One region of the Methylobacterium sp. Leaf94 genome, then DNA from elsewhere that is predicted to be linked to it. Evidence: riboswitches for the same ligand, from Rfam matches in the RefSeq annotation. Region 1 holds a riboswitch; each other region holds the start of a gene.
The links. Region 1 has a riboswitch for cobalamin ahead of ASG63_RS01965 (TonB-dependent receptor). Riboswitches for the same ligand answer to the same signal wherever they lie in the genome.
Positions count from the first base shown of each region.

Region 2: it holds a riboswitch for cobalamin, as region 1 does, so the genes downstream of both, ASG63_RS22720 (TonB-dependent siderophore receptor) here and ASG63_RS01965 (TonB-dependent receptor) in region 1, are expected to answer to the same signal.
Region 3: it holds a riboswitch for cobalamin, as region 1 does, so the genes downstream of both, ASG63_RS06825 (TonB-dependent siderophore receptor) here and ASG63_RS01965 (TonB-dependent receptor) in region 1, are expected to answer to the same signal.
Region 4: it holds a riboswitch for cobalamin, as region 1 does, so the genes downstream of both, ASG63_RS09150 (CbtB domain-containing protein) here and ASG63_RS01965 (TonB-dependent receptor) in region 1, are expected to answer to the same signal.

Region 1 covers NZ_LMRM01000002.1:34,138-41,938, reverse strand. The annotation lists gene ASG63_RS01975 (PepSY-associated TM helix domain-containing protein) at 1-73, opposite strand, end outside; gene ASG63_RS01965 (TonB-dependent receptor) at 557-2,725, opposite strand; cobalamin riboswitch at 2,834-3,035, opposite strand; gene ASG63_RS01960 (hypothetical protein) at 3,112-3,423, opposite strand; gene ASG63_RS01955 (FdhF/YdeP family oxidoreductase) at 3,731-6,028, shown strand; gene ASG63_RS01950 (hypothetical protein) at 6,025-6,330, shown strand; gene ASG63_RS01945 (hypothetical protein) at 6,343-7,143, opposite strand; gene ASG63_RS01940 (alkene reductase) at 7,193-7,801, opposite strand, start outside.
Region 2 covers NZ_LMRM01000064.1:16,159-23,959, forward strand. The annotation lists gene ASG63_RS22720 (TonB-dependent siderophore receptor) at 1-1,433, opposite strand, end outside; cobalamin riboswitch at 1,617-1,826, opposite strand; gene ASG63_RS22725 (hypothetical protein) at 2,397-2,792, shown strand; gene sigJ (RNA polymerase sigma factor SigJ) at 2,779-3,642, shown strand; gene ASG63_RS22735 (hypothetical protein) at 3,639-4,079, opposite strand; gene ASG63_RS22740 (SDR family oxidoreductase) at 4,092-4,850, opposite strand; gene ASG63_RS26695 (ATP-binding protein) at 5,121-7,487, shown strand; gene ASG63_RS22750 (MBL fold metallo-hydrolase) at 7,721-7,801, opposite strand, start outside.
Region 3 covers NZ_LMRM01000008.1:148,176-155,976, reverse strand. The annotation lists gene ASG63_RS06845 (FecCD family ABC transporter permease) at 1-269, shown strand, start outside; gene ASG63_RS06840 (ABC transporter ATP-binding protein) at 266-1,084, shown strand; gene ASG63_RS06835 (DUF6925 family protein) at 1,059-2,021, shown strand; gene ASG63_RS06830 (AAA family ATPase) at 2,036-2,566, shown strand; cobalamin riboswitch at 2,663-2,861, shown strand; gene ASG63_RS06825 (TonB-dependent siderophore receptor) at 2,972-5,080, shown strand; gene ASG63_RS06820 (DUF1624 domain-containing protein) at 5,080-6,261, shown strand; gene ASG63_RS06815 (hypothetical protein) at 7,026-7,274, shown strand; gene ASG63_RS06810 (hypothetical protein) at 7,271-7,501, shown strand; gene ASG63_RS06805 (replicative DNA helicase) at 7,498-7,801, shown strand, end outside.
Region 4 covers NZ_LMRM01000012.1:154,867-162,667, reverse strand. The annotation lists gene ASG63_RS09175 (DUF3616 domain-containing protein) at 1-696, shown strand, start outside; gene ASG63_RS25165 (hypothetical protein) at 683-820, opposite strand; gene ASG63_RS09170 (cobyric acid synthase) at 888-2,342, opposite strand; gene ASG63_RS09165 (hypothetical protein) at 2,339-3,055, opposite strand; gene cobO (cob(I)yrinic acid a,c-diamide adenosyltransferase) at 3,055-3,654, opposite strand; gene cobU (bifunctional adenosylcobinamide kinase/adenosylcobinamide-phosphate guanylyltransferase) at 3,651-4,184, opposite strand; cobalamin riboswitch at 4,270-4,462, shown strand; gene ASG63_RS09150 (CbtB domain-containing protein) at 4,501-4,677, shown strand; gene ASG63_RS09145 (CbtA family protein) at 4,705-5,475, shown strand; gene ASG63_RS09140 (DUF1636 family protein) at 5,468-5,908, shown strand; gene cobW (cobalamin biosynthesis protein CobW) at 5,905-6,939, shown strand; gene cobN (cobaltochelatase subunit CobN) at 6,949-7,801, shown strand, end outside.

The DNA.
Region 1 (7,801 bases):
CGGCATCCTGCATCGGGCGGGCAGAAACGACGGCGCGGAAGGCCGTCGCGTCACCCTGGAGGGACTGAGACATGGTTGGGGGTCCGGCACGGAGCGATCTGGGACAAACGGATCGATCAGGCGGTCGGCGGACCTCGGGGACTGACGGATTGATCGGGCGGCGCCCGTGCGGTTCCCGGGTCTCCGGTCCGCCAGGCGCGGAGCACCGCATCACCGGGCGACCAGCGCACAGCGATGAAGGCGAGGACCAGAACGGGCACCATGACGGCTTGCACCAGGGTGCAGCACGAATGCCGACAGGGCAGTGCCGCGTCCGCCGGAGCGTCCGTTCCGGCGTGTTCGGCACAGATGATGGTGTTCAAGCTCAGCTGGGGCACGGGCGCCATGGAGCCCAGCAACGCCTGCAGGCAAAGCGCGTAGAGGACGGTCAGGGCGATGACCGCACGGCAGAATCCCCAATCTGGCCGCCAAGCACGCATGACAGCCGCGTAAGCCGTGGTTCCACGCTTCGTCAACATGGCAAAGTCATCTCACAGACTTTCACCCGGCATGTGACCTAGAACCGCCCCGCCAGGGTCAGGCGCACCGCCGTCGGCTCGACGGGGTGGAAGTGCCGGTCCGCGACGCCGTCCGCCGCCTCGCCGGGCAAACGGGAGGTGTAGAAGTAGGTGATCTGATCGGCCTGGGCGTTGGTCAGGTTCAACACGTCGAGGGACAGGCTGATTCCGTTGTCGAAGTTGTAGCCGACCCGCCCGTTGACCAGCGCCGTCGGGCGCGAGCGCACCGAATTGTCCTCGATCAGCGGCCGCGGCCCGAAGTAGCGCAGGCGCATCGCTCCGAACCAGCCCGGCCCCTCGCCGAAGGTGAACCCGGCCGAGGCGATGGTGGTGGGCGCCTCCGGGACTCGGTTGCCGACGGGGTCGCGGTCCGCGAAGCGGGCATTCGTCACCGTCAGGTCCCCCTCCAGGGAGAGCCAGGGCGTCACCGCGTAGCGGTTGGTCCATTCGACGCCGAAGCGGCGGGTGGGACGGCTCGGCTCGGTGGTGCCGCTGTCGCCCTGGAACAGGTTCTCGGAGGCGAAGTCGAGCTGGAACAGCGTCACCGCCGTCTCCAGCCCGGCGAGGCTGCGGTTGCGCAGGCCGATCTCCGAGCCCGTCGAGGGCACGAGGAAGGGCGAGCGGCTGATGTTGAAGAGCGGGCTCGCCGGATCCACCGTGGCGGTGACGCCGCGGGCATCGTTCGAGTGGAAGCCGCCCCCGTAGTTCACGAACACCTCGGTGTCGAACCAGGGTCCCAGCACGAGGCCGAGCTTCGGGTTGACGATCCCGTCCCGGGCCGTGCCGGAATTGGCCGGCGTGTCCGAGCGGACATCGGCGGAGAACCCGTCGGCGCGCACGCCGACGCTGGTGCGCAGCCAGTCGGTCCAGCGCATCCGGCTCTCGACGTAGAGGGCCGCGCTCGCCTCCAGCACCCGGTCATCGAGCACGGTCGAGCGGGTTTGCCGCGCCGTGGTGTTGAACAGGCCGACCCGGATGGCGTCGGTGCGGGTCTGGAGGCCGATCTCGTTCTCCACGGCCAAGCCGAACAGGGTGCCCTCGACGGTGTGGCTGACCTCGCCGCCGCCGAGCACCCGGCTGTCGCGCTGGCGGAACTGGTCGCCGTTCACCGGATCGTTGAGGAAGTAGGTGAAGTCGTTGAACAGGTTCATGCCGTAGCGGATGACGTAGCCGCTCGCCCGGGTGATGCCGGCGTCGCTCGTCCGGCTCCAGCGGCCTGAGAGGGAGAAGCGGCCGGTGTCGCCACCGTCCGTGGGATTCAGGGAGCCGAAGCGGCCGATGATCCCCTCCGCCACGGCGCGCTCCGGGATCTGGTTGGTGGCGTTCCACTTGGCCCAGTAGGCCATGCCCGTCAGCGCGAAGCCGTCGAGGGCCGTGCCCTGGCTGTAGCGGACGACGGCGTTCAGCTTGGCGAGGCGGTCGGGCACGTCCCAGGGGCCGTCATAGGTCTGGGCCTCGCCGGCCACGAGCAGGTGGCCTTCGCCGAGGGGCGCGGAGGCGATGCTGAGGGCGCGCTTGTAGCCGAAGCTGCCGAGCGACGTCAGCGCGAGGTTGCGCGCGACCGTGTCGAGATAGTCGATCCGCACCGAGCCGGCAGAGGCGAAGTCGCCGTCGCGGACGAAGTAGGGTCCCTTGTGGAATTCGACCGCGCCGACGAGTTCCGGGATCAGGAAATTCAGGTCGGCATAGCCCTGGCCGTGGGCGTGGGTGCGCATGTTCACCGGCATGCCGTCCACGTGAAGCGCGATGTCGGTGCCGTGGTCGAGGTTGAACCCGCGCAGGAAGAACTGGTTGGCCTTCCCCTCCCCGGAATGCTGGGTGACGATGAGGCCGGGCACGCTCTCGAGCGCCTCGCCGGGCCGGGTGATCGGCCGGCCGTTGAGTGCCGCCCCCGAGATCACGCCGGCGCTCGCCGCATCGACGCTGCGGAGGCCGCCGCCGATGCCGGTGACGCCGCCGACGAATCCCGCATGGGCGGCCGGCCCGCGGCCACCGCTGGCCGGGGCCTCGGCGGTCACGGACAATTCGGCGAGGTCCGCCTGCGCAGTCTCGGCGAACGCGTCCGGAATCCCGGCGCCGTAGGGCAGGAAACCGGCGCAGGCGCCGAGGAGCCAGGATCGGGCGGTGGGCCGTGAACGGGGAAACGAGCGAAAACGGGAGGACGACATGGGACCTCGGGCGACGTCTGTGGCACGTCACCGCGAACGAGGCCGGCCCGGATGCCGCACGGCATCCGCCCCGACACCCACCAGGACACCCCGCCCGATGCGTTTCGCGTGTGACCACGACTGACGGCAGGTCTCCTGGCTCGCGGGTCACCGCCCTCTCATCGTCTTCCCAGATGTCGAGACACCCAGTGACGTGCTGATGAGGAACTCGCCGCTTACAGTTGCGGGGGCAGCCGCGGCGTTGGAGCAAAACTCCTCACCGCGTTCCCTTTTGATCCTCCGGGGAGGAACCGTCCGACGCCAGGAAGCCCGACACGCGGTGACGGCGTCAATGGCCGCGCGGGGTTTTCGGGCCGGTGTGCCCGGCAGGCGACAGGCGTCGGGCGTCAGGGTCGGTCATCCGGTTTCCGCGCCGGCGCGCGCCGGTGGCCCGTGCCGGCCAGGACCGCGCCACCGGCCGCGAGGCCGAGGAGGATCCATTTCAGGGGAAGGCGCTCCGCGCCCTCGCTGCGCTGGGGCGCGGTCACCATGTGGCCCGGCGGAAGCTCCACGCCGGGCTTGCCGTAGGCCTGCGCGTCGGCGATCTGCTCGGCCGACACGGCCCATTCGGCGCCCACCTGCCGGTCATGCGCCATCACCGCGAGGCCGACCGCGAGGCCGACGGCCGCCGCCGCGAAGATCCTCACCGGCGTCCGCATCTCCCACGCTCCCGTCTTCCCCGCTTTCCAGCGGCCGATCCGGCCCGAGGGTTAGGCGATCGACCCGCCCTCCGCCAGGGACCGGGGCCGAAGAGGAGGGTCCCGATTTTCCGCATTGCGGCCTGGAACGGTTTTAACCCGGTCTTCATCGGCTCTGCAAAAAACGCATGGGACCCCTAACGGCATGACTGGCCTGCGTTTTCGCGCGATTGAGCGCGCGCTGTGCATCGCGATATCGCTGGGGCGAGACTGCTCCGCTTCGCGGCCGATCGTCGGCCATGCGAGCCCTGCCCCTCAGGACCCCGTCATGGATCATCCGGTCGCGACCCCGAAGCGCTCCTCCGCGGCTGGCGGCTGGGGGGCCCTGAAAAGTTGCGGCAAGCACCTGCTGGGAAGCCGAGCGCCCCTGTCGGGTGCGCGCGCCATGCTGAAGGCCAACCAGCCCGACGGCTTCGACTGCCCCGGCTGCGCCTGGGGCGATCCGGCGCACGGGTCCTCGTTCGAGTTCTGCGAGAACGGCGTGAAGGCGGTGTCCTGGGAGGCCACCGACAAGCGCACGCCGCCGAAGTTCTTCGCCAAGCACACCGTGAGCGCGCTGCGCGGCTGGACCGACTACGCCCTGGAGGGCGAGGGCCGCCTGACGCATCCGATGCGCTACGACGCGGCCAGCGACCGCTACGTCGCCACGACCTGGGACGCCGCCTTCGCGGAAATCGGCGCCACCCTGCGCGGGCTCGACCACCCGGACCAGGCCGAGTTCTACACCTCGGGCCGCGCCTCGAACGAAGCCGCCTACGTCTACCAGCTCTTCGCCCGGCACTACGGCACCAACAACTTCCCCGACTGCTCCAACATGTGCCACGAGGCCAGCGGCATCGCCCTCCAGGCGGCCATCGGCGTCGGCAAAGGCACCGTGCTGCTGGAGGATTTCGAGAAAGCCGACGCGATCTTCGTCGTCGGGCAGAACCCCGGCACCAACCATCCGCGCATGCTCGGCGACCTGCGGCGGGCGGCCCAGCGCGGCGCGAAGGTCGTGGTGTTCAATCCCGTGCGTGAGCGCGGGCTGGAGCGCTTCGCCGACCCGCAGAACACCGTGGAGATGCTGCGCGGCGCCAGCGCGCCGGTGGCGAGCCACTACTACCAGCCACGCCTCGGCGGCGACATGGCGGCGTTCCGGGGCATCGCCAAGGCGGTGTTCGCGGCCGACGATGCGGCCCTGGCCGTCGGCCAGCCGTCGCTGCTCGACCGGACCTTCCTGCGCAACCACACCGCGGACTACGAGGCCTACCGGGCCACCGTGGACGCCACCCCCTGGGAATCCATCGAGGACCAGTCCGGCCTGGCCCGGGCCGACCTCGAGGTCGCGGCCGGGGTCTATCTCGCCGCCGACAAGGTGATCTGCACCTGGGCCATGGGCGTGACCCAGCACCGCCACTCGGTGGCTACCGTCCGGGAACTCGCCAACGTGATGCTGCTGCGCGGCCATGTCGGTCGCCCCGGCACCGGCCTGTGCCCAGTACGCGGCCATTCCAACGTGCAGGGCGACCGCACCGTCGGCATCAACGAGAAGCCGCCGGCCGCCCTCCTCGACGCCCTGGAGCGGGAATTCGGCTTCACCGCCCCGCGCGCGCACGGCCACAACGTGCTCGCCGCCATCCGGGCCATGCTCGACGGCTCGTCGAAGGCCTTCATCGGCCTCGGGGGCAACTTCGCCCGCGCCACGCCGGACACCACCCTTGTGGCCAAGGCCCTGGCCTCCTGCGAACTCACCGTCCACATCGCGACGAAGCTCAACCACTCGCACCTCGTGCCGGGCCGCGTCGCCTACCTGCTGCCCTGCCTCGGCCGCACCGAGATCGACCGGAACGCGAAGGGCAAGACCCAGATCGTCACGGTCGAGGATTCCATGAGCATGGTCCACGGCTCGGGCGGCATCAACAAGCCGGCCTCGGCCGAGCTGCGCTCCGAGATCGGCATCATCGCCGGCATGGCGGCGGCGACGGTCGGTTCCGCGCGGGTCGACTGGGCGGCCCTCGCCGACGATTACGACCGCATCCGCGACCTGATCGAGCGTACGATCCCGGGCTTCACCGGCTACAACCTGCGCGTCCGGCGCCCGCGCGGCTTCATGCTGAAGAACCTCGCCGCCGAGCGCAGCTTCGAGACGCCCACCGGCCGGGCCAACTTCTCCGCCGATCCCCTGCCCGAGGCGACGGAGCACCAGCGGGCGAAGCGCGCGAGCGACACCTTCGTGCTCCAGACCTTCCGCAGCCACGACCAGTACAACACCACGATCTACGGCCTCGACGACCGCTACCGCGGCGTCTACGGCGAGCGCCGCGTGGTCTTCGCACACCCGGACGACCTGGCCGAGATCCGGGCCCGAACGGGCGACCGGGTCGACATCGTCGGCACCCATGACGACGGCGTGACCCGGGTGGCCGAGGATTTCCGCCTCGTGCCCTTCGACATGCCGCGCGGATCGCTCGCCGGCTACTACCCGGAGCTCAACGTCCTCGTGCCGCTCTCCACCTTCGGCGAGGGCAGTGACACGCCGACCTCGAAGTCGGTGCTGGTGCGCCTGCGCGCGCCGGCCGCCGCATGAGCGAACCGCCGGCCGACGCGGAGACCTTCCTGGCGGCCACCGACGCGGTGGTCGCCCTCCAGCCCGGACTCTCGACCCTGGAGGCCGGCATTCTCGCCGCCCTCCACCTCGACCTCGCCCGCGACAGCCGCAGCTTCGCCCGCGTCTTCGACCTGGAGCACGCCCTGGTGCTGCGCGCCGTCGAGACGCTGGCGAGCGAGGCGGGACTCCTCGCCCTGACCGACCGGAACGCGCGGACCCAGCGCACGCGCTACGTTGCCAGCCCGGCGGGGGATGCGGTGCTGGCGCAGCTGCATGGTTAGGTTGTTCGAGGGTCAGCGGACCGAGGGGGCGATCACCTCGGTGCAGTCACGGGCTTCCGTCCGGATACCCGTCTCGATGAACGGCGAGCGAAGAAGCTGCGCCTTCTCCTCATCGAGCAGAATCGCACGCGGATAGGTGATATAGCCCTGCATCATCAAGGCCTCGGCACGACACTGGGCAGTTTGGCAGGCTGGTGACCGGTCCGGATGCATCAATCCGATCGTGTGCAAAAACTCATGCCCGATACCGCCGATCCAGCGGCACCTTCCCGCAATTTCAGCTCCATTCGCCCTGTCGCAGGCAGGAACAATACGCTCGCCAGACAAGCCGCGAAGGTCGTTGGCCGAGACAACGGCGACGCCACTGCCACCAGCGCCGGATTGTCCGCAGGCATGGTCAGCATCGACGTAGACCAAAAAGCGTGAGGCGGGATCGTTGAACCGGACAACGCCCATACGCGCGAGTTCATCCACCGTATTGCGATAGAATGCGCTGTAGCCGGTGTGTCGGTCGGTGGAGCGAAAGCAAGCTGCGTTCTTCTCGGACCGGACGATGCGCACCGCCGGATCTGCAAGGCGAAAGGTCGGGCCCCTGAGCGCATCGCTCAGCCAAGCTTGAAAATGCCTGACTCCGAACTCGGCAGCACGCCGGTAACTCTCGGACTCCTGACGGTCGGCTGGCAGCAGATAGATGACCTGCACGCTCGGCGCCGCTCTCACGGCGCCGCCCGAGACGGCGGCGCCAATGAGGCCGAACACAACGAAGGCCGCTCGAAATCCACGCATCGTCATGGCGCCGAGCGTGGCAGCCATTCCTTACGAAGGACCTCCACATCAACCAGGCACTGCGATTCTTGCCCGCTCAGCGCTTGATCGCCACCGGGCCGTTCATGCCCGGCCAGTCCGAGTAGCCGTTGGCGCCGCCGCCGTACCAGTAGGACTTCGGGGCCTCGGCCAGGGGGGCACCGGTTTCGAGGCGCTGCACCAGATCCGGGTTGGCGATGTAGGGGCGGCCGAAGCTGAAGAGGTCGGCGCGGCCCTCCGCGAGGTCCTTCTCGGCCAGCTCCAGGGTGTACTGGTTGTTGCCGATATAGGCGCCCTGGAAGCGCTCGCGGATCTGGCCGAAATCGACCGAATCCGGCACGTCGCGGGTCTGCTGCGTCACGCCCTCGATGGTGTGGACGTAGAGCAGGCCGAAGGCGTTCAGGGCCTCCACGTAGGCGCCGAAGGTCGCCTTGGGGTCGCTGTCGAGGGGGGTCTTGCCGGGCTCGGTGGTGGCGGGCGACAGGCGGATGCCGACGCGGTGGCCCCCGCCCCAGACCTCGGTCACGGCCTTCACCACGGCCAGCGGGAAGCGCAGGCGGTTCTCGATCGAGCCGCCGTACTGGTCGGTGCGGTGGTTGGTGGAATCGCGCACGAACTGCTCGAGCAGGTAGTTGTTGGCCGAGTGGATCTCGACGCCGTCGAAGCC
Region 2 (7,801 bases), on a different contig from region 1:
CGGGATTGTTCCGTCTGCGTCGCCGTCGTGCGCTCGCGGAAGGACTGCTCGAAGAAGTCGAAGCGCACGCCGAGCAAAGCCTTCCACTCGGGGCTCAGCGCGATCTGGTCCTGCGCGTAGAGGGCGGTGTTGGTGACCCGCTCTAGGTTGTTGCGCCGGATGGTCAGCGGCGGCAGCGCCTGGCCGTAGCGCGGCTCGTAGATGTTGAGCCTGTAGGGGCTCTCGCGGAAGTTCGAGCGGTCGTAGACCACGCGGCTGTCGGTGCTCTCCCGCTCGAAGCCGAGAAGTACGGTATGGCTCAGATCGCCGGTGGCGAAGCGCCCCACCACCTCGGCCTGGCCGATGGCGGTATCCCAGCGGTAATCGCGAAAATTCCGGTCGCGCAGAACCGTGCGGTTGTCGGCGGCGAGGCCACGCACCTCTGCCGATTCCCCGACCAGCGAGCCGGTGTTGAAGTGGGTGGCCAGCCGCATCTGCCAGTCGGCGTCGAAGCGGTGCTCCACCCGGACCTGCATCGTGTCCGAGCTCTGGTACGTGCTCTGCCCGGGCTCACCGAGGAAGCGGGAGATCGGCAGGAATCCGAGCTGCTTGTTGATCGCGATCACGCCCCGGTCGACCACGATGCGGTTGCGCAGAATCTCGGTCTCGACGGTGACCTTCGTGTCCGGCGTGACCTGCCAGCTCACCACGGGCGCGACGAGGAGTCGGTCGCCATCCACGAAATCGCGAAAGCTGTTCTGGCGGCCGCCCGCGAAGTTGAAGCGGTATAGCAGCGTGCTATCCTCGTTCAGGGCGCCGCCGGCATCGACTGTGCCGCGGAACTGCTCGAACGAGCCCCACAGGCCGCCCATCTCGACGAAGCGTTCGGCGGTCGCCTGCTTGGTGACGAAGTTGACGAGGCCGCCCGGGTCGCTGCGCCCGAACAGGCCGCCGCCGGGACCCTTGAGCACCTCGATGCGCTCCACGTTTTGGGTATCGGGCGGCGGCGGCGAACCACGGTTGATCGGGAAGCCGTTGCGGTAAAGTTCCGAGGTGGTCGTGCCGCGGATGGCGTAGCTGAACACCGTCAGGCCGCCGAAATTGTTCTGCTGGGCGACGCCGGGCGTGTAGTTGAAGACTCGGTCGACCCGGGTGGCGGCGAGATCCGTGATGACCTCGCGCGGCGCCACGGTAACGACCTGGGGCACGTCGCGCTGAGGCGTGTCGGTCTTCGTGCTGCTCACCGCCCGGTCGGCCCGGTAGCCCGGGGTCGGACCGATTAGGCCTATCCCCGGGTTGGGGCCAGCACCAACGACGACTGGGGCACTCCCGCCAGCTCCCTCTACGGAGAGTTCCTCCAGCGTGACGGCCTCCTGCGCCCGAGCCTCCAAGGCAGGCGCCCCCGCCGAGAGGATTGCGGCGAGCGCGTAGTGCGATCCTCGACGCCTCGACATCCGACGACGCTTCGCCGGAACGGGCAGGTTCAGGATCGGGGCCTTCGAGGTCGGCAGGTTGGGACGAAGGGGCACCGGTGCGCTCAAGGTTGTCGAGCGGCGGCCGAGCGGGTGCCCTCACGGGATCGGCCGCGTCAGCAGCCGAGCCCGCTCATGCGCTCCGCCGGGACACCCCGCCCGAGAGACGTATCGTGGTGCAAGGCAGGTCTCCTGGCTCGCGGGTCGTTGCCCTCGCCTCGGCCTTCCCGGTGCAACGCACCAGTGACCATGATCGGAAAGGGCTCGCCGCTGACAGTTGCGGGGGCAGCTTCGGAAGCACTCCTGCGAGCACCCCGAATTCCCTCTTAGCCCGCGAACCGACGACCCGCAGGAACCTTGACGGTCAGACATTCGCTGGGCGCCGCCGCATAGTCAATCGAGGGGACGCCATTTTCCGCAACATTGTAACATTGCATCGGTATGGTTCTGGATGGTTGTGCGTCTTCAGATGGTTTGGGGCTGTCTGCGGTGTTCAGGAGCGGAGGCTGTGGTCCATCTGGGGTGAGAGGTTAGGCAGCCTGTGCCTGGTGCTGCAACTGTCCGATGCCCGATGGCCTCCACGATAGGCCACTTAAGGACATCTTCCGATCGAAAGCAGCCGGACCGCATTCCACACAACCCGGTCATACAGCGGACCGTCAGGACCCGACCCGATGTCGCCATTGATGCCCACGCCTGAGCATCTCGAAAGCGGTCGTTCGTCGATAGATATCGCCGCGGTCGAGGCGTCCCTGGGCTCCGTGTCATGGCTTGATCGAGTGCTTCATCGCCACGCTCGAACATCGGGGCAGGCAGCAGGTGTCTAGTGACATGGATGGTGCAAGGCCGAGGTTCCGAAAGGTGCCCCTCGGAAACTTGCACCCCATGTCACATCAGACGGCAGTGCATCGTCACTCACGTGAACCAATCACGTGGGAGAGCTCGATGATCAAGACGATTCCGGTACTCGCCGGCATCCTCGGCGCAGGACTGGCCGGAAACGGCATCTTCATGCTCACCTCACCCGAGGCATGGTACTTCGCGGTGCCGGGCGTGACGACAACAGGCCCCTTCAATCAGCACTTCCTGCGCGATATCGGCCTGATCTTCGTGCTGATCGGGTTGGGTTTCGTGTACGGGGCCGTGAGACCCGGATCGCGTGTCCTGCTCTGGAGCATGGGTGCGATCTGGCTCTCTGGCCATGCGCTGTTCCACTTCTGGGAAGTTGCAGTGGGCATCTGCGGGCCGGAGGCGCTGCCCCGAGACTTCCCCGCGGTGACACTTCCTGCGCTTATTGCTGTTGCCCTCAGCGTCTGGTCGTTCCGCCATGCCGACCATTGATGATCCGACCCGCGTCTTCGAGCAGGAACGGTCGCGGCTCATCCGGCTCGCCTATCGTATGCTCGGGTCGCTCGGCGAAGCCGAGGACGTCGTACAGGACGCATGGCTGCGCTGGCGGCACGTCGACCACGCCGAGGTCGCCTCGGCCGGTGCCTTCCTCTCGCGGACAGTGACGCGGCTCTGCCTGGACGTCATGAAGTCCGCCCGAGTGCGGCGTGAGACCTATTTCGGAACCTGGTTACCTGAACCCGTTGCCCTGGTCCCGGACGAAGCCCCGGGCGACGACCTGACGCTTACACTGATGCTCGCCTTGGAAAGGCTTTCGCCGCTGGAGCGGGCCGCGTTCCTCCTGCACGACGTCTTCGCAGTCCCGCTCGCGGAAATCGCGGTCACCCTCCGGCGTGAACCACCGGCGGTCCGTCAGCTCGCCGCGCGAGCCAGGAAGCACGTGCAGTCCGCACGCCCGCGCTTCCCTGTCGAGCCGGAAGAGGGTGTACGTATCGCCAAGGCTTTCTTCGAGGCGGTGTCCTCGGGCGAGATCGCGGCGCTCCGCACCATGCTGGCCGACTCCATTATCGTGCACTCGGACGGAGGCGGAAAGGTTCTCGCCTTTCCTCGGCCTATCATCGGCATCGACAAAGTCACGCGCATGTTCGAGGGGGCTGCGCGTAAGTCGTGGATCCAGCATGCCCGGAAGCTGCAGGACCTCTGGATCGACGGCCTGCCGGGCTATTTCAGCCTGGAGCCCGGTGGAATGCTCCAGACCGTCGCTGGAATCCAGACAAGCTTGAGCGTCTGGCGAGGCGGTTCGGAGGAGCGGCGGAATCACTTTCGCCCCACTGAGCCTTAACGGCGGGCGATTGCCAGTTCCCTGCGGCAAACGATTGAGAACGCGCAGAGCGGGTCGAGACCGCTGGCGTGGCGGATGTCCGCGAAGGCGACGAGATCCTTGTTCGGAGCGAAGTAGGTCTCGCCAATGCGCTGCATGACACGCTCGGCCTCCTGGAGCGTCTCCGGCTCTCCGAAAAGCCGGATTTTGTTGACGATGGCATAGAGGTTCACCAGCTTAGCCGGGTCGTCGAGTTCGTGCCGGAAGGCGTCGCCGAACAAGGTCGACGCCTCCCGGATGAACTCGCCATAGAGGGCTTCCCGTCGCGCTCGGTCCTGCACCAGGAGGGTCGCGCGCTCCTGGCTGTGTTGCGTCAGCCAAGTGGTCGCAAAGGAGGCCATCGCGCCAATGGCGGACCCCGCAAGCGCGGAGAGCGCCGAGATGTAAGCCGCATCCATTGGCTAGAGGCCTCAAGCCACTCGTTTCGGCTGTGCCGCCAGCCAGTCGCCGTAGCGCCGTTGCGAGAGCCATGCGTCACCTGTGGGCGTCAGCCAGGGGCCTGCGAGAACCACCCCGAAATACGCGGCCGTATCGTCCGTGATGACGTCCCGTAGCTCACCGATGCCGTCAAAGTGGCGCTTCACCAGCTCGGCCATCGGCAGACGCTCAGGGCCGGCGATCTCGACCATGCTGTTTCGGGGTGGCGCCAACGCGGCCTCGGCGACCTTGGCCGCAACATCGGCCGACGCGATGGGCTGGATCAAGGCGGAGGTCACACGTGCGACGCCGTCCACGAGTGCGGCGCTCGCAATCGCGGCAACGAACTCGAAGAACTGCGTGGCGCGGACCAACGTCCAGGGCACGCCCGCCGAGGCTATCAGTTCCTCCTGAGCGAGCTTGGCGCGGAAATAGCCGCTGTCGAGCAGGAGTTCGGTCCCGACTACCGAAAGCGCGACGTGGTGGGACACACCAGCCTTCTTCTCGGCCTCGGCAAGATTCTGACCGGCGCGGACGAAGAAGTTCATCGCGGCGTCGTCGGCAAAGGATGGCGAGTTGGCGACATCGACCACCACGCTGGCACCCTTCAGGGCTTGCGCGAGGCCTTCACCCGTTACGGCGTTCACACCCGTATTCGGCGAGGCCGCAAGGACCTCGTGGCCGGCAGTCTTCAGGGTGGTGACGACCTGCGAGCCGATCAGCCCCGTGCCGCCGATGACGACGATTTTCATGTGATGCTCCGTCCTGTGTCCGGTCCCGATGGGGACGTTCGAAATCAAGACGAGAGCGATCCACCCAGTGTGACATGGACTCCGACAAAATCGATGCGGCCGCGTGTCAAGCGCCCCTACAACCACGGAGAAGTTCGTTCGGCCATGTCACGTCCGCGCCGGCTCTCTCGTCATACAGACAGCATCGCGAGGAACGACGATCATGACACCCGACATCGAGAGGCTGACATGGGACAGTTCCCATGTGCCCCCTGGGCGAGGGACGAACGGTTGAGGCCTCCCCGTCCGCTCAGGTGGCAGTTCCTCACCCTCTTCGTCGGCCTGCTGGTCCCAACCTTACTGTTCGTGGGTGTCCTGCTCTGGCGTTTTGCGGCTTCCGAACGAACGCGCGTCGAACAGGACGTCCAGACCCGAGCGCATGCTCTGTCGGTAGCGTTCGACCGCGAGATCTACGGCGTTCTCACGACGCTCCAAGCGCTCGCGACTTCGCCGAGCCTAGCGAACCACGACCTTCCGGCTTTCTACGCGCAGATGCAGGAGATCAGTCGCCTGCAGGGGATCAACATCAACCTCCGGCATATCGATGGGACCGCCGCGTTGACGACTCGTGCGCCGTTCGGATCTGCTGCACCTGCGCCCCGTGTTCTTGCGGAAATCGACGGGGAGGTGCTGCGAATTGGCGTTGCGATGGTCAGCAACGTCTTCCTGACTTCCGTTTCCCAAAAGCCAGTTTTTCAGATCGTCAGCGCTCCTATCCGCATCGGTGAAACGCCAACCTATATCCTCGCGGCGAGCCTCGATCTCGCTTACCTGGTCGCAACGACGCGCCGCGAGGATCTCCCTTCCGGGTGGATCGGGTCGCTGGTGGATCGCAACGGAATCGTCGCCGTCCGGACCGAGCGACAAGAAGACTTCGTCGGCAAGCGGACCTCAACGGATTTTCGCACTCACACGATCGATGACGCTGGACGGTATTATGGTCGCAACAGGGTCGGCCAGGATGTCCTGGTCGGCTATGGCAAATCCAAGCTGACGGGTTGGACCGCGGCGGTCGTGGTCGGCAGAGAGCTCGCCGAAGCGCCTCTGCTGCGTTCGATCACGATCCTCGTCGGGTTGGGCCTCGTACTCGGACTACTCGTCGTGGGTATCGCGTTGGGCGTCGGCGGACGGGTGGACCGCGCGATGCGTCGCCTGAGCGAAGGCGCCGAGGCGATTGGCCGAGGTGACCCGGTCAGCGCAATCGCGACCCCCATCCTGGAAGTGAACCAGATCGGGGCGGCGCTCGTGACAGCGGCACTACAGTTGCAGGCACGAACATGCGAGCGCGAGGCCGCTGAGATCGCGTTGCGCGACCTCAACCTGGTCCTGGAAGACCGGGTCACGGCGCGTACACTGGAACTCGACACCGCGAACCGCGCGCTCATAGGCGAGATGCAGAGCCGCGAGACGGCCGAAGCCCATCTGAGGCAGCTGCAGAAGATGGAGGCCGTCGGACAGCTCACCGGCGGCATCGCGCACGACTTCAACAACATGCTCGCCATCGTGATCGGCAGCCTCAACCTGATCCGCAAGCGCCTGGCGCGCGGCGAGAGCGACATCGAGCGCTTCATCGATGTTGCGACGGACGGCGCGAACCGCGCAGCCTCGCTGACCCAACGCCTGCTGGCTTTCTCGCGCCAACAGCCGCTCGCGCCGGAGCCCATCGATGCCAACAAGCTCGTGTCCGGGGTGTCCGAGATCCAGCGCCGCACGCTCGGCGGCGGTATCCGGTTGGAGACCGTGCTGGCTGGCGGCCTGTGGCGCACCCACGCCGACGTGAGTCAGCTGGAGAACGCTATCCTCAACCTGGCCGTCAACGCGCGGGACGCCATGGAGGAGACCGACGCCGGAAGCGGCCGCCTGACCATTGAGACGGCCAACGCCAACCTTGACGAGGCCTATGCAAAGACCGTCGAGATCTCTCCGGGTCAGTACGTGCTAGTGGCCTTGACGGACTCCGGCGCCGGCATGTCACCGGAGGTTATGGCCAAGGTGTTTGATCCGTTCTTCACCACGAAGCCTGTCGGTAAGGGAACGGGATTGGGCCTGTCACAGGTCTACGGTTTCGTACGGCAATCGAACGGGCATGCACGGATCTATTCGGAGCTCGGGCAGGGCACGAGCGTGAAGCTCTATCTGCCGCGCTTTTATGGCGAGGGCGAAGCTGCCATGTCTCCTCGGGATGATCAGATCGCGCCGGCACTCGGCAACCAACGCGAGATCGTCCTTGTGGTCGAGGACGAGGAGGCCCTTCGTCTGCTTAGCGTCGAGGCGTTGCGCGAACTCGGCTACAGCGTCCGCCACGCAGAGAGCGCCACCGCTGCCTTGCGTGTTCTGGACGCCCAACCAGACATTGCCTTGTTATTCACCGACATTGTCATGCCCGACATGAACGGGCGGCGGCTGGCTGAGGAAGCGGTCCGGCGGCGTCCTGAACTCAAGGTTCTCTACACGACGGGGTTCACACGCAATGCCGTGGTGCATAATGGCGTGCTCGATCCCGGCACGCATTTCCTGCCGAAGCCCTTCACCCTTCAGCAATTGGCGAGCAAGGTCCGAAGCGTGCTCGATCATGAACCCGGAATGGTCGACGCTTGACCGTTGACCGGACCGGTCGACCAGCATCGCCGTAGCCCTCCGCGACCGCAGACACTGCGTTTACCATCACTCGGCGCGCTCTGCCCCCCTCGCACCATGTGTGGGGAATTTCTCCAGTGCGGAGCCTCGAAACCCCATCCCCGAGGCAAGCTCGGCGATGAGGTTTTATTTGTCGGTGACGCGGGAGTGGCTTCTCCGGCGAACCGTTGCCTCAGCGGTTGCTCGGCGCGTGGTCAGTAATCCCAGAAGACCGGCACCCAGCGAAAGGCATCACCCTGGACCGCGACCCTGCCGACGGACGGGAATGGTAGGTG
Region 3 (7,801 bases), on a different contig from region 1:
TCGCCGTGGGCAGCGGCGTCGCCGTCAGCGGCGCAATCGGCTTCGTCGGCCTCGTGGTGCCCCACCTCGTGCGACCACTGGTCGGCGCACGCCCTGGTGCCAGCCTATGGCCGAGTGGCCTCGCCGGGGCCGCCCTCGTGCTTGCCGCTGACTTGGGCGTTCGTCTCCTGGCAACGCGGCCTGAACTCAAGCTGGGCGTGGTGACTGCCCTCGTCGGGGCGCCGTTCCTGATCGTTCTGTTGATGCGCGAACGGGGGCGCGGCGCATGAGCCTCGCTACCGAAGCCCTCGATGTACGCCTCGGCGGCCGGGCAGTCCTCTCCAGCGTGAGCCTGTCCCTTGAGCCGGGCACGCTCGTTGGTCTGGTCGGTCCGAACGGCGCTGGCAAGACCACCCTCCTGCGAGCCCTTGCGGGCTTGGTCGCCCCGACCAAGGGCCGCGTAAATATCGACGGTATGCCGCTCAAAGGCATCTCCCGCGACGCGCGCGCCAAGCGCATCGCGGTCCTTTTCCAGGGCGCGGGGGCCGGTTGGCCGATGCAGGTGCGTGACCTCGTCGCCCTCGGCAGGCTGCCGCATCGACGCGCGTTCGGTCGCCTCGATGGCGCCGATCACGCCGCCATAAATCGAGCGATGGCACGGACCGATGTCGCGCGCTTCGCCGAGCGGACCGAACCGACCCTGTCCACGGGCGAGCGGATGCGCGTGCTGCTGGCGCGGGCGCTCGCCGTCGAAGCGGAGTGGTTGTTGGCCGACGAACCGATCACCGCCCTCGACCCTGCCCACCAGCTCGACGCCATGACGCTGTTGCGGAGCGTGGCCCTGGCCGGCACCGGCGTCGTCGCCGTCATGCACGATCTGACCCTCGCGGCCCGGTTCTGCGACCGGATCGTGGTCCTGGGCGCGGGACGTGTCGCCGCCGATGGACACCCGGACGTTGCGTTGACCGACCGGCTACTTTCGGACGTCTTTGGCGTCACAGTTTGCCGTGGAGCTGGACCGGACGGAGTCCCCTACATCCTGCCCTGGAACCGTTCGGGGCCCCATACGGAGGAGATCGATGCAGCCTTCCCCAAACAGCCCTGATGCCACCGTCGCCCTTCTGCGCGGTGCACTGGCCGATCCGACCACGGCCTGGAGCCTGGGCAGCTTCGGTGCCATCGCCGAGTTCATGCGCGATCCCGACGAACCCGTCGTGGCGCTGCCGGACGAGCGCCTGGGACTTGCGACCACGCGCGGGGCCATCGCCCTGACCCCGAGCTCCGACCTGCGGCCCGTCGCCTACGAGACGGCCGTTTCGTCCGGCTGGAACCACGCCATCGCGCTTTGCTTGCCGGAGGCGACCTGCGCGATGAACCGCAGGACCGTGGTGACGGAGCTCGGGCCCGACCGAAACGCCGCCCGGGTCGAGGATCGCGACGGCATCCTGTTCGACCTCGGCCTCGGCCTTCTCGCCGTGGATGCCTGCGTGCGGGTACGCGATCCGGAGGCCGTCGAGCGGCTGCGGGCCGGCGTCGGCATGCCGCTATTCGACCACGCAAACCCCATCGGGCCGCATCTCGTCGCCATGAGCCCGCACCGGGTATTCCTGGCGCGGGCCGGGCGCGTCGAGGTCTATGCCCCGATCCCCGGGGCTGGCGGTACCAGTCCTGAAGGTCCGCACACGCACGTACTGCCGAAGCTCCTGCGCAGCGGTCGGACCCATGCCGCCACGACGCCGATCCCGGCGGGCTGGGTCCCCTGCGGAGGCCTGCACCCGGCCCACCCCTACAAGGACATGATGGGCGACCGCATCACCTTCGATACCGGCCGCTACGAAGCGTTCCAGGCGATGCTCGACCATTGGGGTGATCCGGAACTCGTGGCCATCAAGCGCGGCGGGCCCGAGGCGCCCGGCGGCACGGTGTCGACCCGCCACGCCCAGGGCGCACGCCGGGTCGCCGAGGCCCAGGCACGTTACCTGCGGGGCGAGATCATCGAGGCCACGGCAGGCGACGACGAGGATGCAGAGGCGGCGGCCTGACCGTGACCCGGACGGTGCCCGGCAGGAATCGGTGGGGTACGCCCCAGAGGGTAATCGGCCTAATCGGCTGCCCGGGCGCGGGGAAGACGACCTACGCCCGCCGCTTCGATCCGCTCGACGGCTGGGTCCACCTCACCCTCGACGACTTCCGTCAGACCCTCTGGCCGCCGCACCGGCAGGTCTACTGGGAACTCAGGCAGGGCTCACATGACGATGCGGCCCGGGACCTCCTGCACCGGGTCAAGGAAGCGGCCCTGGATGCCGCCCTGACGAGCGGCTTCAGCGTGGTGATGGCGGACACACATCTCATCAGACCCGTGTTCGAGCGCGAGCTTGGGATCGTCGCCCGACACGGGCTCACCGTGGAGTGGAAAGTGTTCGACGTGCCGTGGGAGGTTCTGAAAGTCCGCAACGCGGAGCGTGGTCGGGTGGACCCGTCGCATCGCCAGCCGGATGAGGTCCTCCGGTTCACCTACGAGGTTTTCCAATCCCCGGACGCTTGGTGGCGTAGCTTGTCGCCGCAGCAGGTCGAGGTCCTGACCTGACGGACGCAGCGAGCGATCCGTGTTCCCAAGTGTTGCCGGCAGGGCATAACCCCTCGTGCATTGCACTTGGTCCGTTGACGGGCATGGGCGTCGGCATGGTACCTCGGCTGTGACGGTTCCTCCCCGGAGGATCAAAAGGGAACGCGGTGCGGGGGTAGCCCCAACGCCGCGGCTGCCCCCGCAACTGTAAGCGGCGAGCCCTTCGCCACCGACGTCACTGAGCGGCCTCGCTCGGGAAGACGGTGAAGGGCGATGACCCGCGAGCCAGGAGACCTGCCGTCAGTCGTGGTCACACGCGAGACACGCTGGGCGGGGTGCCCCGGCGGGTGCGGAAGCATGCGCGCTGCGCGTGGTTCGGCCTCGTTCGCGGTGACGTGCCACTGCCGTCGCCCGAGGCCCATCAACGTGTCCCGTTCACCGTCCATCCCGCTGATGTCCGTGCTGGCCCTGTCCTGCGCGATCCCCACCGCCGTCGCCGCCCAGGGGGCGCCCTCGGGCGAGACCGCCGTGGTGCTCGACGCGCTTTCGGTCGAGGGTACCCTTACCGCCATGCCGACCTACCGGGTGCCCGAGCTCTACAGCGGCTCCAAGACGGTGACGCCGCGCCGCGACCTGCCGCAGCAGGTCGACGTGGTGCCCCGGGAGGTCCTGGTCGACACCGCCGCGACCCGGGTCGAGCGCGCCCTCGACTACGTACCCGGGGTCGGCAAGCAGAACGACTTCGGCGCCCAGAACCTCGCCCTCTACTCCGTCCGCGGCTTCGCAACCCAGGATATCTTCCAGAATGGGTTCAACATCGCCCGCGGCTACAACGGCGCCCCCGACACCCAAAACGTCCAGTCCATCGAGGTCCTGAAGGGCCCGGCCGGCGCCCTCTATGGCCGCAGCGATCCGGGCGGGACCGTGAATATCCTCACCAAGCAGCCCGTAGCGCGACCCTTCGTCGAGATGGGCACTCTGTTCGGCAGCTTCGGCAACGCACGCACCACGGTCGATGCCGGCGGGGCGCTGAGCGAGGACGGCAGCGTCCTCTACCGCTTCAACGGCGCGCTCGCCCGCCAGGACAGCTTTCGAGATTTCGTCGACGGAGATCGGGTGCTGCTCGCGCCGGTGGTGAGCTGGCAGGTCACCCCCGACACCAAGATCACGTTCGAGGCGCAGTACCTGCGCAACCGCCAGACCTTCGACCGCGGTACGGTGGCGGTGAACAACCGCCTCGGCCTCGTCCCGCGCTCGCGCTTCTTCGGCGAGCCGGGCGACGATTCCGTATCCGAGAGCGCGCTGCTGCAGGTGCGGTTGGAGCACGCCTTCAACACCGACTGGCATTTGCGCGTCGCCACCCACCTTAACACCGGAAGCCTCACCGGCCTGCAGACCGGCACGACCGGGATCCTCGACGACGGCCGCACGCTGCTGCGCGAGTTCCGCCAGCACGACTTCACCTGGGGCGTCGCCATCGGGCAAGCCGAACTCGTCGGGCGCTTCGAGACCGGGCCCATCGCCCACACCTTGCTGCTCGGCCTGGAGCACGAGCGCTACAACAGCACCGAGAACCTCCTGCGCTCGACCCCGCGCCTCGACCCCTTCGCCATCGACCTGTTCAACCCGGTCTACGGGCAGGCCAAGCCCCCGTTCACGCGCCGCTACAGCGCAAGCGAGAACGTCGGCAACACGGCGGTCTACCTCCAGGACCAGATCGCCCTGAGCCCGGAATGGAAGCTGCTGCTGGGCAACCGCACCGACTTCTACAACCAGACCTTCCGCGACAAGGTCGCGAACGAACGGACCGAACAGGACCGTACCGGCTTCTCGCCGCGGGCCGGGCTCGTCTACCAGCCGCTGTCGTTCCTGGCGCTCTACGGCAACGTCGCCGCCTCGTTCCGCCCCAACACCGGCTTCGACAGCGCCTCCCGGCCCTTCGCGCCCGAGACCGGGTTCGCGTACGAGGTCGGGGCCAAGCTCGACCTGTTCGACGGCCTCAGCGTGACGGCCGCCGCCTTCCACATCGAGAAGGAGAACGTGCTCACCACCGATCCGGCGGACTTCTTCTTCCAGATCGCCGCCGGGGCCGTACGCAGCCAGGGCTTTGACGTCAGCCTCGTCGGGCAGGTCACCCCGGAGTTCCGGGTGATCGGCGGCTATGCCTTCATCGACGCGGCCGTCACCCGCGACGAGGTGCTGCGTCCCGGGTCACCCCTCCTCAACATCCCGCGCCATAGCGGCTCGCTGCTCGGCATCTACGAGGTCCAGGCCGGCGACTGGAAGGGTTTTGGGATCGGCGGCGGGTTCCGGGCCGTCGGTTCGCGCCTCGGCGACAGCGGGGTCGAGAGCTTCCGGCTGCCCGGCTACGTCCTGACGGACGCGCTGGCCTACTACCGCTATGAGAACCTGCGCTTTGGGCTCAACGTCGACAACATATTCGACGAGACCTACTACGAGCGCTCCTACAACACCTTCTGGGTCGGCGTCGGCGAGCCGCGGCGGGTCACCGTCAGCATGACGGCACGGTTCTGATGGGCGAGCGTCCGGAGCCATTCGAGGCGTCCGCCGGCATGTCGGCCCTGTCCGGCCGCATCGCGTCAATCGATGCCCTGCGCGGACTGGTGATGGTGCTGATGCTGCTCGATCATCTGCGCGAGACCTGGTTCCTCCACGTTCCCGTAGCCGACCCGATCGACGCTCGGACAACTCTGCCGGCCGTGGCCCTGGCCCGTCTCGTCGTCAGCCTGTGCGCACCCATCTTCATCGCGCTGACCGGCGTGGCAGCTTTCCTGTTCGGCACCAAACATTCGCTGGCCGAGACACGAGCCTACCTGCTGAAGCGTGGCCTCGTTCTAATGGCGCTGGAGGTCATCTACCTCTCGGAACTGTACTGGGGCGTCGCCAGTCCGACGATTTGGCTGCAGGTGATCTGGTGCATCGGCATCTGCATGATCGTCCTGGCGGTGCTGATCGGCCTGCCGCGTCCGGTCCTCTTCGTTGTCGGATCGCTGATCGTCTGCGGACACAACCTCCTCGACCCGATCCACCTCCAGCCTGACCAACCATTTTTCGCTGTCTGGGCGATGCTGCACCAGCGTGACGTCATCGCGCTGCCCTTGGGGCTGGTCGCAAAAACGACCTATCCCGTGTTCCCGTGGATTGGCGTGATCGTGCTCGGCTACGCAGTCGGCCCGTGGTTCCTACCGAGCGTCGAGGACCGCACCCGCGAGCGCCGGTTCCTGGCCCTCGGCTGCGGGATGCTCGTCGCCTTCGTGGTGCTGCGCCTGGCGAACGGGTATGGCGACAAGCCCTGGTTCGTGGTCGAGGGCGATGCACTTCGGACCGCGATGAGCTTCCTCGCATTGACGAAGTATCCCCCCTCGCTGCTGTTCCTGCTGCTGACGCTCGGAATCGGGGCGCTCCTCCTCGTTGCGCTTGAACGAATGCGCGACGCCCCAGTCGTCGCGGCCTTAGCAGTGTTCGGCGGTGCGCCAATGTTCTTCTACTTGCTCCACCTGACGATCCTGCGGCTCCTGTACCATGGTGCCGCCGCCATCTGGGGCCCGACGCAGGGCAGCGTGTTCGGCGTGGAAGATTATGGCTGGGTGCTGGCCTGGTACGTCGGCCTGGTCGTACCCTTGTACTGGCCGACGGCGTGGTTCTCGCGCTTCAAAGTGGCACGTCGCGATATCGCCTGGCTCAAGTATCTCTAGTTTCAAAGCACAACTTGGTCCGATCGTCTCGTCCCCTCTCCGACGAATTGCTTTACGATATATTGCGCAAGTTATTCCTTAGCACCAGCCATGGTCTTAGATTGATTGCGCAATGACGCGCGGGTCCCAGTCGCCCTTATACAAACGACCGCTTTCGAGCATCAACGAAGCTTTGGTGAACGACCAGTTCGGGTCGTAAGCAGCTATTCGAACGGTCAAGCTGATTAGGTTCAGACCATAACCCCGGCACGCGGGTACGAGCTGGGATCGCTCCGGACGCCGCCGATCTCTTAGTGCCCCCTGACAGCCTGGAAACAGTCACGTGGTCGCCGGAGGGAGCCCTGTATCGCGTGGTGGGCGACCCGGAGGCGGAACAGCATCACCGAGGACGAATGCCGCCGCCGGGAGGCACTGGCGAGCGCCGTATTCAGGGCATGCGGGTTGGACCTGATGGCCTTCAACGATGCAGCTCGCCGCCCAGACGTGGTTGTCCCGGTGCTTTGCGACCGTTGGGATCGAACTGGTTTCGGAGAACTGGGCAGCTGAAAAAGACTGCACCCCCAGTGCACCCCACAGCGAATAACCTGGGGTGCAGGGTTAGCGGCCATTCCCGCTAACATACTGAGATTGTTTGGTTAGTTTGGTGGGTGCACAAGGGTTCGAACCTTGGACCCGCTGATTAAGAGGCCTCTGAAAGCCTAGCAGTCTCAAAGACCATTTCGACAAATTCCCTCTTCGTTCCTGCATTGTAGGAAAAGGGAAATTTGGCCTTGTCGAAACGAGAGTTGATCCCCCCTCCCCCCTCGAAAACGAAGAACGCCGTCGCGGGGGTGAAGGCCCGCAACGGCGCTAAACAGAAGACCCCGGGTAAGAGCTTCGGTGCGAAGAATACCGCCGCGCGGCCCGCGCTGGCAAGTCGCCTCGTCGCGCTGATCGGCCGGGACGGCACGGTCACCGCCCTCTTCAACCGGCCCGATGAGATGCGTGCCTTCCTGCAGGGAGGCCGGGCATGAGCGACCTCCGCACCATCGCCACCGTCCGCAAGAACAACTCGGAGGAGATCCGGGTAAGCGTCGCCATCCATGATGGCTACGCCCTCGTCGACATGCGGGTGTTCTCGGCGCCCCGCAGCAGCCGCGGCGAGCCCGTGGCGACCAAGGCCGGCATCTGCCTCACTCGGACCAAGCTGCCCGAACTCATCCTGGCCCTGCAGGCCGCAGAGCGCGAGGTGATGCGATGATGGGCTCCACCATGGTGCCCGACGTGGTGCCCCCGACCGCCTTCGACAGCGAGCAGGCCCTGCTCGGCGCCATCCTGCACAACAACGACGCCCTCGACCGCGCCCGCGATCACGTGCAGCCCAGCGACTTCTTCGAGCCGCTGCACCGGCACATCTTCGAGGTGATGATACAACGCCGGGATGCCGGCGAGGCCATCGACTTCGGGCTGATGAAGGCTGTCCTCGGCAACGCCGACCTCGGCGGCCAGACCGTCGGCGGATACCTCGCCAAGCTGGTCTCGGAGGCGATTACCGTCAGCG
Region 4 (7,801 bases), on a different contig from region 1:
ACCCGGGGCAAGCGCAGGTACAAACTGTCGTCGATGATCCTCACGCGCCTGCGGCCGAACGCCGACGGCACCGCCGCCGCGGAGACAGTGAGCACCTACCGCCTGTTCGACGCCCTGATGGCCTCCGCGCCCGTGCGCGACTCCGTGCTGCGCGACCTGGAATTCGATTGGAACGCCTTGCCGCCGGAGGGCACGCCGCAGCCGAACGGCCTGAACGTCGAAGGGCTCGCGGTCGTGGGCGGGCGCCTTTACGCGGGCCTGCGGGCACCGAGCCTCGCGGGCAAGGCCTTCCTCGTCTCCGTACCGGTCGAGGCGCTGTTCGCGGATGGAAACGCCGCCCTGTCGGCCGAAATCGGCACGATCCCCCTGGAGGCCGGACCCGATGCGGGCGTCCGCGACCTCACGATCCTGCCCGACGGACGGATGCTGGTGCTCACGGGCTCGTCCCGCAACGGCCTGCCCGTTCCCTTTCGGCTGTCCCTCGTCGACCTGCCCTCCGGCGCCCTGACCCCCGTCGCCACCCTCGCGCCGGTCCGCGGCGAGAACCAGAAGGGCAAGGTCATCGACGGCAAGGCCGAGGCCGTGGTCCCGCTCGGATCGGGCCGGGTCCTCGTCCTGTTCGACAGCCTTCGGAACGGGGCGCCGCACGCCTACGCGGTGCCGATCCCGGAGAGGGGCGCGCCTACGCCCCCCTGAGGCTCGGGCCGGCTTCCGCCGCGCCCCGGCGCGCGGCGTCGCGGCGGAGCGCCGAGAGCACGACGAACATCAGGCTCGCGCCGAGGCCGAGGCAGGGGTCGATCCGGGGCGGGGACGGGATCATGGAGGCTTCCTCGCCGCACCCGTCGCGAGGCAGGCGTTCCGGCGCCAAGCCTAAAACCGTCGGGACGCTACGAGGCCAGGGCGAGCAGCGCGTCGCAGGCGACATGCGCCTCGCAATGATCCGCGAGCCGGTCGAGTACCGCCTCGATGCCGGCCTCGTAGGCCAGCCCGCTCGGGGCCGCCCCCAGGCGGCCGAGCCAGGCGCCCCGCTGGCGGTCGTCGGCGAACAGGCCGTGCACGTAGGTGCCGGTGACGCGGCCGTCGGCCGAGACCGCGCCGTCGAGGCGCCCGTCCGCGAGCCGGATCGCCGGACGCGCGGTGTCCGGCCCGGTGGTGTCGCCCACATGCATCTCGTAGCCCGAGAACGGCACGCCGTCCGGCTGGCTCGTGCCGGTCACGGCGGCCAGATGCTTCACCGGCGTCATCACGGTCTCGACGTCGAGGAGCCCGAGACCCGGCACGGAGCGGGGCGCACCCTCGATGCCGTGCAGGTCGTCGATGCGCCGGCCGAGCATCTGGTAGCCGCCGCACAGCCCGAGCACCCGCCCGCCGCGCCGGACATGGGCGCGCAGGTCGATGTCCCAGCCCTCCGCGCGAAAGGCGTCGAGGTCGTCGATGGTGGTCTTCGAGCCCGGCAGGAGCACGAGGTCGGCCACCGGGATCGGCTCGCCCGGGCGCACCAGCACCACCGCCACGTCGGGCTCGGCCCGAAGCGGGTCGAGGTCGTCGAAATTGGCGATGCGCGGCAGCACCGGCACGGCAACGACCCTGCGCCGGGCCGATCCGGTGTCCGAGCCCGCGAGGCCGAGGGCGTCCTCCGCCGGCAGGCGCGCCGCGTCGGGAAAGTGCGGGATCAGCCCGAAGCTCGGCCAGCCGGTCGCCTGCGCGATGGTGGCCATGCCGTCGGCGAACAGGCTGGGATCGCCGCGGAAGCGGTTGACGAGGAAGCCCCGGATCATCGCGGCGTCCTCCGGGTCGATCACCGCCTTGGTGCCCACGAGGCTGGCGATGACGCCGCCCCGGTCGATGTCGCCGAGCAGGATCACCGGCGTGCCGGTGGCGCGGGCGAATCCCATATTCGCGATGTCGCCGGCCCGCAGGTTGACCTCGGACGCCGAGCCCGCCCCCTCCACCACCACGAGGTCGGCTTGCGCCTTCAGGTACGAGAAGCTCTCCAGCACGGAGGCGAGGAGACGCGGCTTCCAGGCCTGATAGTCCCGCGCCCTGGCGGTGCCGACCATGCGGCCCTGGACCACGACCTGGCTGCCGGTCTCGCTCTGGGGCTTCAGCAGCACCGGGTTCATGTGCACCGAGAGCGCCACCCCCGCCGCCCGCGCCTGCAACGCCTGGGCCCGCCCGATCTCGCCGCCATCGGCGGTGACGGCGGCATTGTTCGACATGTTCTGCGGCTTGAAGGGCCGCACGGCGAGCCCGCGCCGCGAGAAGACCCGGCACAGCCCGGCCACGATCAGCGACTTGCCGACATCCGAGCCGGTGCCCTGGATCATGAGGGCGCGGGTCATGGCTGCGGCCCGTCCGACGGGGATGCGGCGCAGGCCGGATCGGCGGGCCGCGCGGCGCGACGAAAGGCCAGGATGGCGGCCCCGTAGGTCTCGACCACCTCCGAGAACGGCACGCGCTCCGCCGTGAACAGCACGGCCCGGTGCCGGAACAGATGGTCGGGAATCGCGAGGTCGCCGCAGGTCGACGCCGGGGGCGGCGCCTGCTCCCACCCTTGCGGCAGGGGCTGCCACAGGAGTTCCGCCCCGATGGTCTGCCGCGTCGTGCCGAGGGCCTGGACCGCCCGGCCGAACGGCGTGTCGGTGGTCTCGAGCAGGCGGTTCATCTCCGGGGTCAGGCGCTCGGGCACGTACCAGTTGTCCGCCTCCGACAGGACGTGGTCGCCGCAGGCGAGCCGCACCTGACGGTAGCGGAGGACGGTGTCGGGGACGGCATTCAGGCGCCGGCGCGTCTCCTCCGAGGCGGGCTTGTCCGCGCCGCGCTGCCGATTCGCCGCGAGCCGCGGCGTCGCGGCCATGCCGTGCTCGGCGCACCAGCCTTCGAGGGTCGCGGTGGCGGAGCGGCTGGCGAGCAGCCGGGCGTTCAGGCCCTCCACCACCGCCAGGGCCTCGACGCGGCCGAGATAGCTGGCCGGCCAGGCCAGCGCGGTTTCAGCGTAGGCCGGATGGATGCCCGACAGGACAAGGAGCCCGACCGGGCCGAGGACGAAGCGCATCAGAATTCGATGCCCACCTGCGCCTTCACCCCGGCGGCGAAGTGATGCTTCACGACCGCCATCTCGGTGACGAGGTCGGCGGCCTCGATCAGGGCCGGCTTGGCGTTGCGGCCGGTGACCACGACGTGGAGGTCCGGTCGGCGCGCCCGGAAGGCCGCCACCACGGCCTCGAGATCCAAGTAGTCGTAGCGCAGGGCGATGTTGAGCTCGTCCAGCACCACGAGGCGGATCGTCGGATCGGCCATAAGGTCAAGGGCCTTGGCCCAGGCGTGCTCGGCGGCGGCGATGTCGCGAGCCTTGTCCTGGGTTTCCCAGGTGAAGCCCTCGCCGAGGGTGTGCCAGTCGATCCGGTCGCCGAAGGCCGTGAGGGCGTGCTTCTCGCCGGTGTCCCAGGCGCCCTTGATGAACTGCACCACGCCGACGCGCCAGCCGTGGCCCAGCGCCCGCAGGATCAGCCCGAGGGCCGCCGTGGTCTTGCCCTTCCCGGGCCCGGTGTTGACGATGAGGAGCCCCTTCTCGATCGTCTTCTCCGCCACCTCGGCATCCTGGACGGCCTTGCGCTTCTCCATCTTTTCGCGATGGCGGTCGGCGTCGGTCATGGGGTGGCTCCGGGTTGGGGTTTCACGACCAGGGGCAGGCCCGCCACCGTGAGGACGACGCGGTCCGCCTGGGCCGCGAGGCGCTGGTGCAGGCGCCCCGCCGCATCGCGGAAACGGCGGGCCAGCGCGTTGTCCGGCACGATCCCGAGGCCGACCTCGTTGCCCACCAGGACCACCGGGCCGGGGGCCGCCGTGCAGGCCGCGAGCAGCGCGGCGGTGGCGGCGTCCACGTCGGCCTCCGCCAGGATCAGGTTGGTGAGCCAGAGGGTGAGGCAATCGACCAGCACCGGCCCGGTCGCGGCGGCGACCGCCTCGGGCAGGGCGAGCGGCACGTCCTGCGTGATCCAGCCGTCCGGGCGGCGGGCGCGGTGGAGCGCGATGCGCTCGCGCATCTCGTCGTCCCAGGCCTGGGCGGTGGCGAGGTAGAGCCAGGGCCGAGGCTGCGCCTCGATCAGCCCCTCGGCATGGGCGCTCTTGCCGGAGCGCGCGCCGCCGAGCACGAGGGTCAGTCTGGGTGGAGGATGCGGCATGCGGCCTGCTGTGCCCGAAATCGAGGTCCCGGGTCAAAGGCGGGAATCCGATCCGGGCCGCGTTGTCAGCGGATCGGCAACCGCGTAGAAGCGTGGATCGGACGGTGCCCCGGCGACGGGGTGAAAAGGGAATGCGGTGAGGGGGCGACCTCGAAACCGCAGCTGCCCCCGCAACTGTGAGCGGAGACGGGACTGCCATCAGCCACTGGAGCGATCCGGGAAGGCGGCAGGACCAGCGACCCGCGAGCCAGGAGACCTGCCGTCCTCCCGCTCGATGCTTGACGGCCGCCGGCGGGGCGGCCAGGAGATGAACCCGATGTCGACCAACACCCTCGTCCTGACCGGCACCCGCACCAACGAGCGCCTCGGCGCCGTGCTCGTGGCCGCCTTCCTCGGCCTCGGCCTCGTGTTCATGGCGGGCTTCGCCCCCGCCATGGCGCTGCACAACGCGGCGCACGACTTCCGCCACAGCCAGAACTTCCCCTGCCACTGAGCGTCTCCGCTTAAGGCAGACAATCCCATGATCATCCGGCTCGTGTCGGCGGCCCTGGTCGCCGGCTTCCTCGCGGCCGTCGTCGCGACGGGCCTGCAGCTCGCGCTCACCTCGCCGCTCATCATCGCGGCCGAGCGCTACGAGACGCAGGCCTCCGCCGCCCCCGTTCGGCCGACCCCCGCCTCGCTGATCGTCCGCGTCCATGGCGGTCACGATCACGGCACCAAGGATCCCTCGGTGGCGGGCGGCGAGGTCGCGCCCGACTGGCAGCCCGGCCCCGGCCTGCCGCGCATGGCCTTCACCGCGCTCGCCACCCTGGTGGGCGGCGTCGGCTACGCGTTCCTGCTCGGTGCCGTGCTCCTGGCCTGCAACCGCGAGCCCAGCCCCGAGACCGGCCTGCGCTTCGCCATCGGCGGCTTCCTCGCGGTGGCGCTGGCCCCCGCCCTCGGCCTCGCGCCGGAACTCCCCGGGATGGAGGCCGCGCCGCTGGCCGACCGCCAGTTCTGGTGGGTGATGACCGCCGCGGCCACCGCCATGGGGCTCTACCTCATCGCGATCCGGCGGGCGCCGATCACCATCGCGGGCGGCATTGTGCTCCTCGTCGCGCCCCATCTCGCGGGTGCGCCGGAGGCGAGCCACGCCGCCTCGAACCTGCCGGCCTCCTACGCCGCGCAGTTCGCGGCGCGCTCGCTGGGCATCGCCTTCGTGTTCTGGGCGGTGATCGGGTTGGCCTATGGCTGGGCCTGGGGGCTGTTCGGCAAGACCCGGCCGACCCACGCGCGGCCGACCCATGCCTGACCACATGCCCGACCCGCGGCCTGACACGGACCACGCCGCCGTCACCCTCTACGTCTGCGCCACCTGCCGGACGGCCGGCGACGCCTCGGAGCCGCGGGCGGGCGCCCGCCTGCTCGCCGCGCTTCAGGACGCCGTGAGCGCCGGCGGCCACCCGGGCATCACGGTCGAGAGCGTCGAATGCCTCTCGGTTTGCAAGCGCCCCTGCACGGTGGCGGTGGCCTCGCAAGGCCGCTGGACCTACGTCTACGGCGATCTCGACCCGGTCGCGTCGGCCGGCACCATCCTGGACGGCGTGGCGCTCTATGCCGAGACGCCGGACGGCATCGTGCCGTGGAAGGCCCGGCCGCAGGAATTCCGCAAGGGCGTCGTCGCCCGCCTTCCCCCATTCCCGCCGCCCGTCGCGGCGCCCCCCCTTCCGGACGCCGCCGAATGACCCTCGTCGCCAAGATCCCCTGCACCATCGTCACGGGCTTCCTCGGGGCCGGCAAGACCACCCTGGTGCGCCACCTCGTGGAGAACGCGAACGGCCGGCGCCTCGCCATCATCGTCAACGAGTTCGGCGACATCGGCTTCGACGGCTCGTTCCTGGCCGCCTGCGGCATCGAGGGCTGCGGCGACGAGGACATCGTCGAGCTCGCCAACGGCTGCATCTGCTGCACCGTGGCCGACGATTTCGTGCCGGCTCTGAACAAGCTCCTCGACCGGGCCGATCCGCCCGAGCACATCCTGATCGAGACCTCGGGCCTCGCCCTGCCCAAACCCCTGGTCCAGGCCTTCCAGTGGCCGGCGATCCGCTCGCGGGTGACGGTGGACGGCGTGGTCGCGGTCATCGACGGCCCGGCCGTGGCCGCCGGCTTCTTCGCCGACGATCCGGCGGCGCTCGCCGCCCAGCGCGCGGACGACGCCAGCGTCGACCACGACAATCCCCTCGAGGAGGTGTTCGAGGACCAGCTCCTCTGCGCCGACCTCGTGGTGATGAACAAGGCCGACCTCCTCGACGAGGCCGGGCGCGCCAAGGTCCGGGCCGAGGTCACCGAACACCTGCCCCGCGCGGTGAAGATGGTGGAGGCCGAGCACGGCCGCCTCGACCCGCGCGTGATCCTGGGGATCCAGGCGGCGGCCGAGGACGACCTCGACGCGCGTCCGTCCCACCACGGCGAGGGCGAGGACCACGACCACGACGACTTCGATTCGGTGGCGCTGCCGGTGGCGGCCACGGCCTCGGCCGAGGACCTGGCCATCCGCGTCGCCCGCGCCGCCGAGACGGAGGGCGTGCTGCGCATCAAGGGCTTCGCCGAGGTTACCGGCAAGCCGATGCGCCTCGTGGTCCAGGGCGTCGGTGCCCGCATCGCCCACCATTACGACCGCCCCTGGAAGTCCAGCGAGCCCCGCGACGGCCGCCTCGTGGTGATCGGCCTCAAGGGGTTCGACCAGGCCGCCGTCGCCGCCGCCTTGGCGGGATAAGCGCCCGCCATGCACCTGATCCGCATCGATACGGTCTCCCTCGACGAGGGCGAAGCCGCGATCGATCTCGGTCAGGCGCCGGGGGACATCGTCTTCCTGTCCTTCACCGATTCGGATCTCTTCGGCATGGCTGGCGCCCACGCGGCGGTCTTCCCGCCGGGTTCGGCCGGAGGCCCGACCCTGCGGCTCGCCAAGCTCGCGAAACTTCGCCACCCGATGTCGGTCGACCTCTACGTCGAGTCGGTGATCGCCCAGGCGCGGATGGTGGTGATCCGCTGTCTCGGCGGCCTCGATTACTGGCGCTACGGCATCGAGCGCGCCAGCGCGGCCGCCCGCGCCGCCGGGGTGGCGCTCGTGGTGCTGCCGGGCGACGACCGGCCCGACCCGCGCCTCGACGCCTATTCGACGAAGCCGGAGCTCGCCCCCGACTTCGACGCCTATTTCCGGGCCGGAGGCACGGCGAACCTGCGCCGCCTGGTCGGGCGCATGGCCGCCGCGATCGGATATCCCGCGGCGGTCGAGGCGCCCCTGCCCCTACCCCGCGGCTTCGTCTGCTGCCCGGGCTGCGGCCCCGTCGCGGACGGGCAGGCCCGCGCCGCCGGACGACCGTTCCAGACCGCCCCGGCCGAGGCGCCGCTGGCGCTGGTCGTGGTCTACCGGTCCAGCGTGCTCTCGGGCGACACCGCGCCGATCGCCGCGTTGGGCGCCGCGCTCCAGGCGCGCGGCCTTGCGGTGCTGGCCGTGGCGGTGTCGAGCCTGAAGGACCCCGCCGCGATCGCGCCCCTCCGGGCGGCCATCGCGGCGCATCGGCCCGCCATCGTCATCGCCGCCACCGCCTTCTCGGCGCGGGAGGATGCCGGGT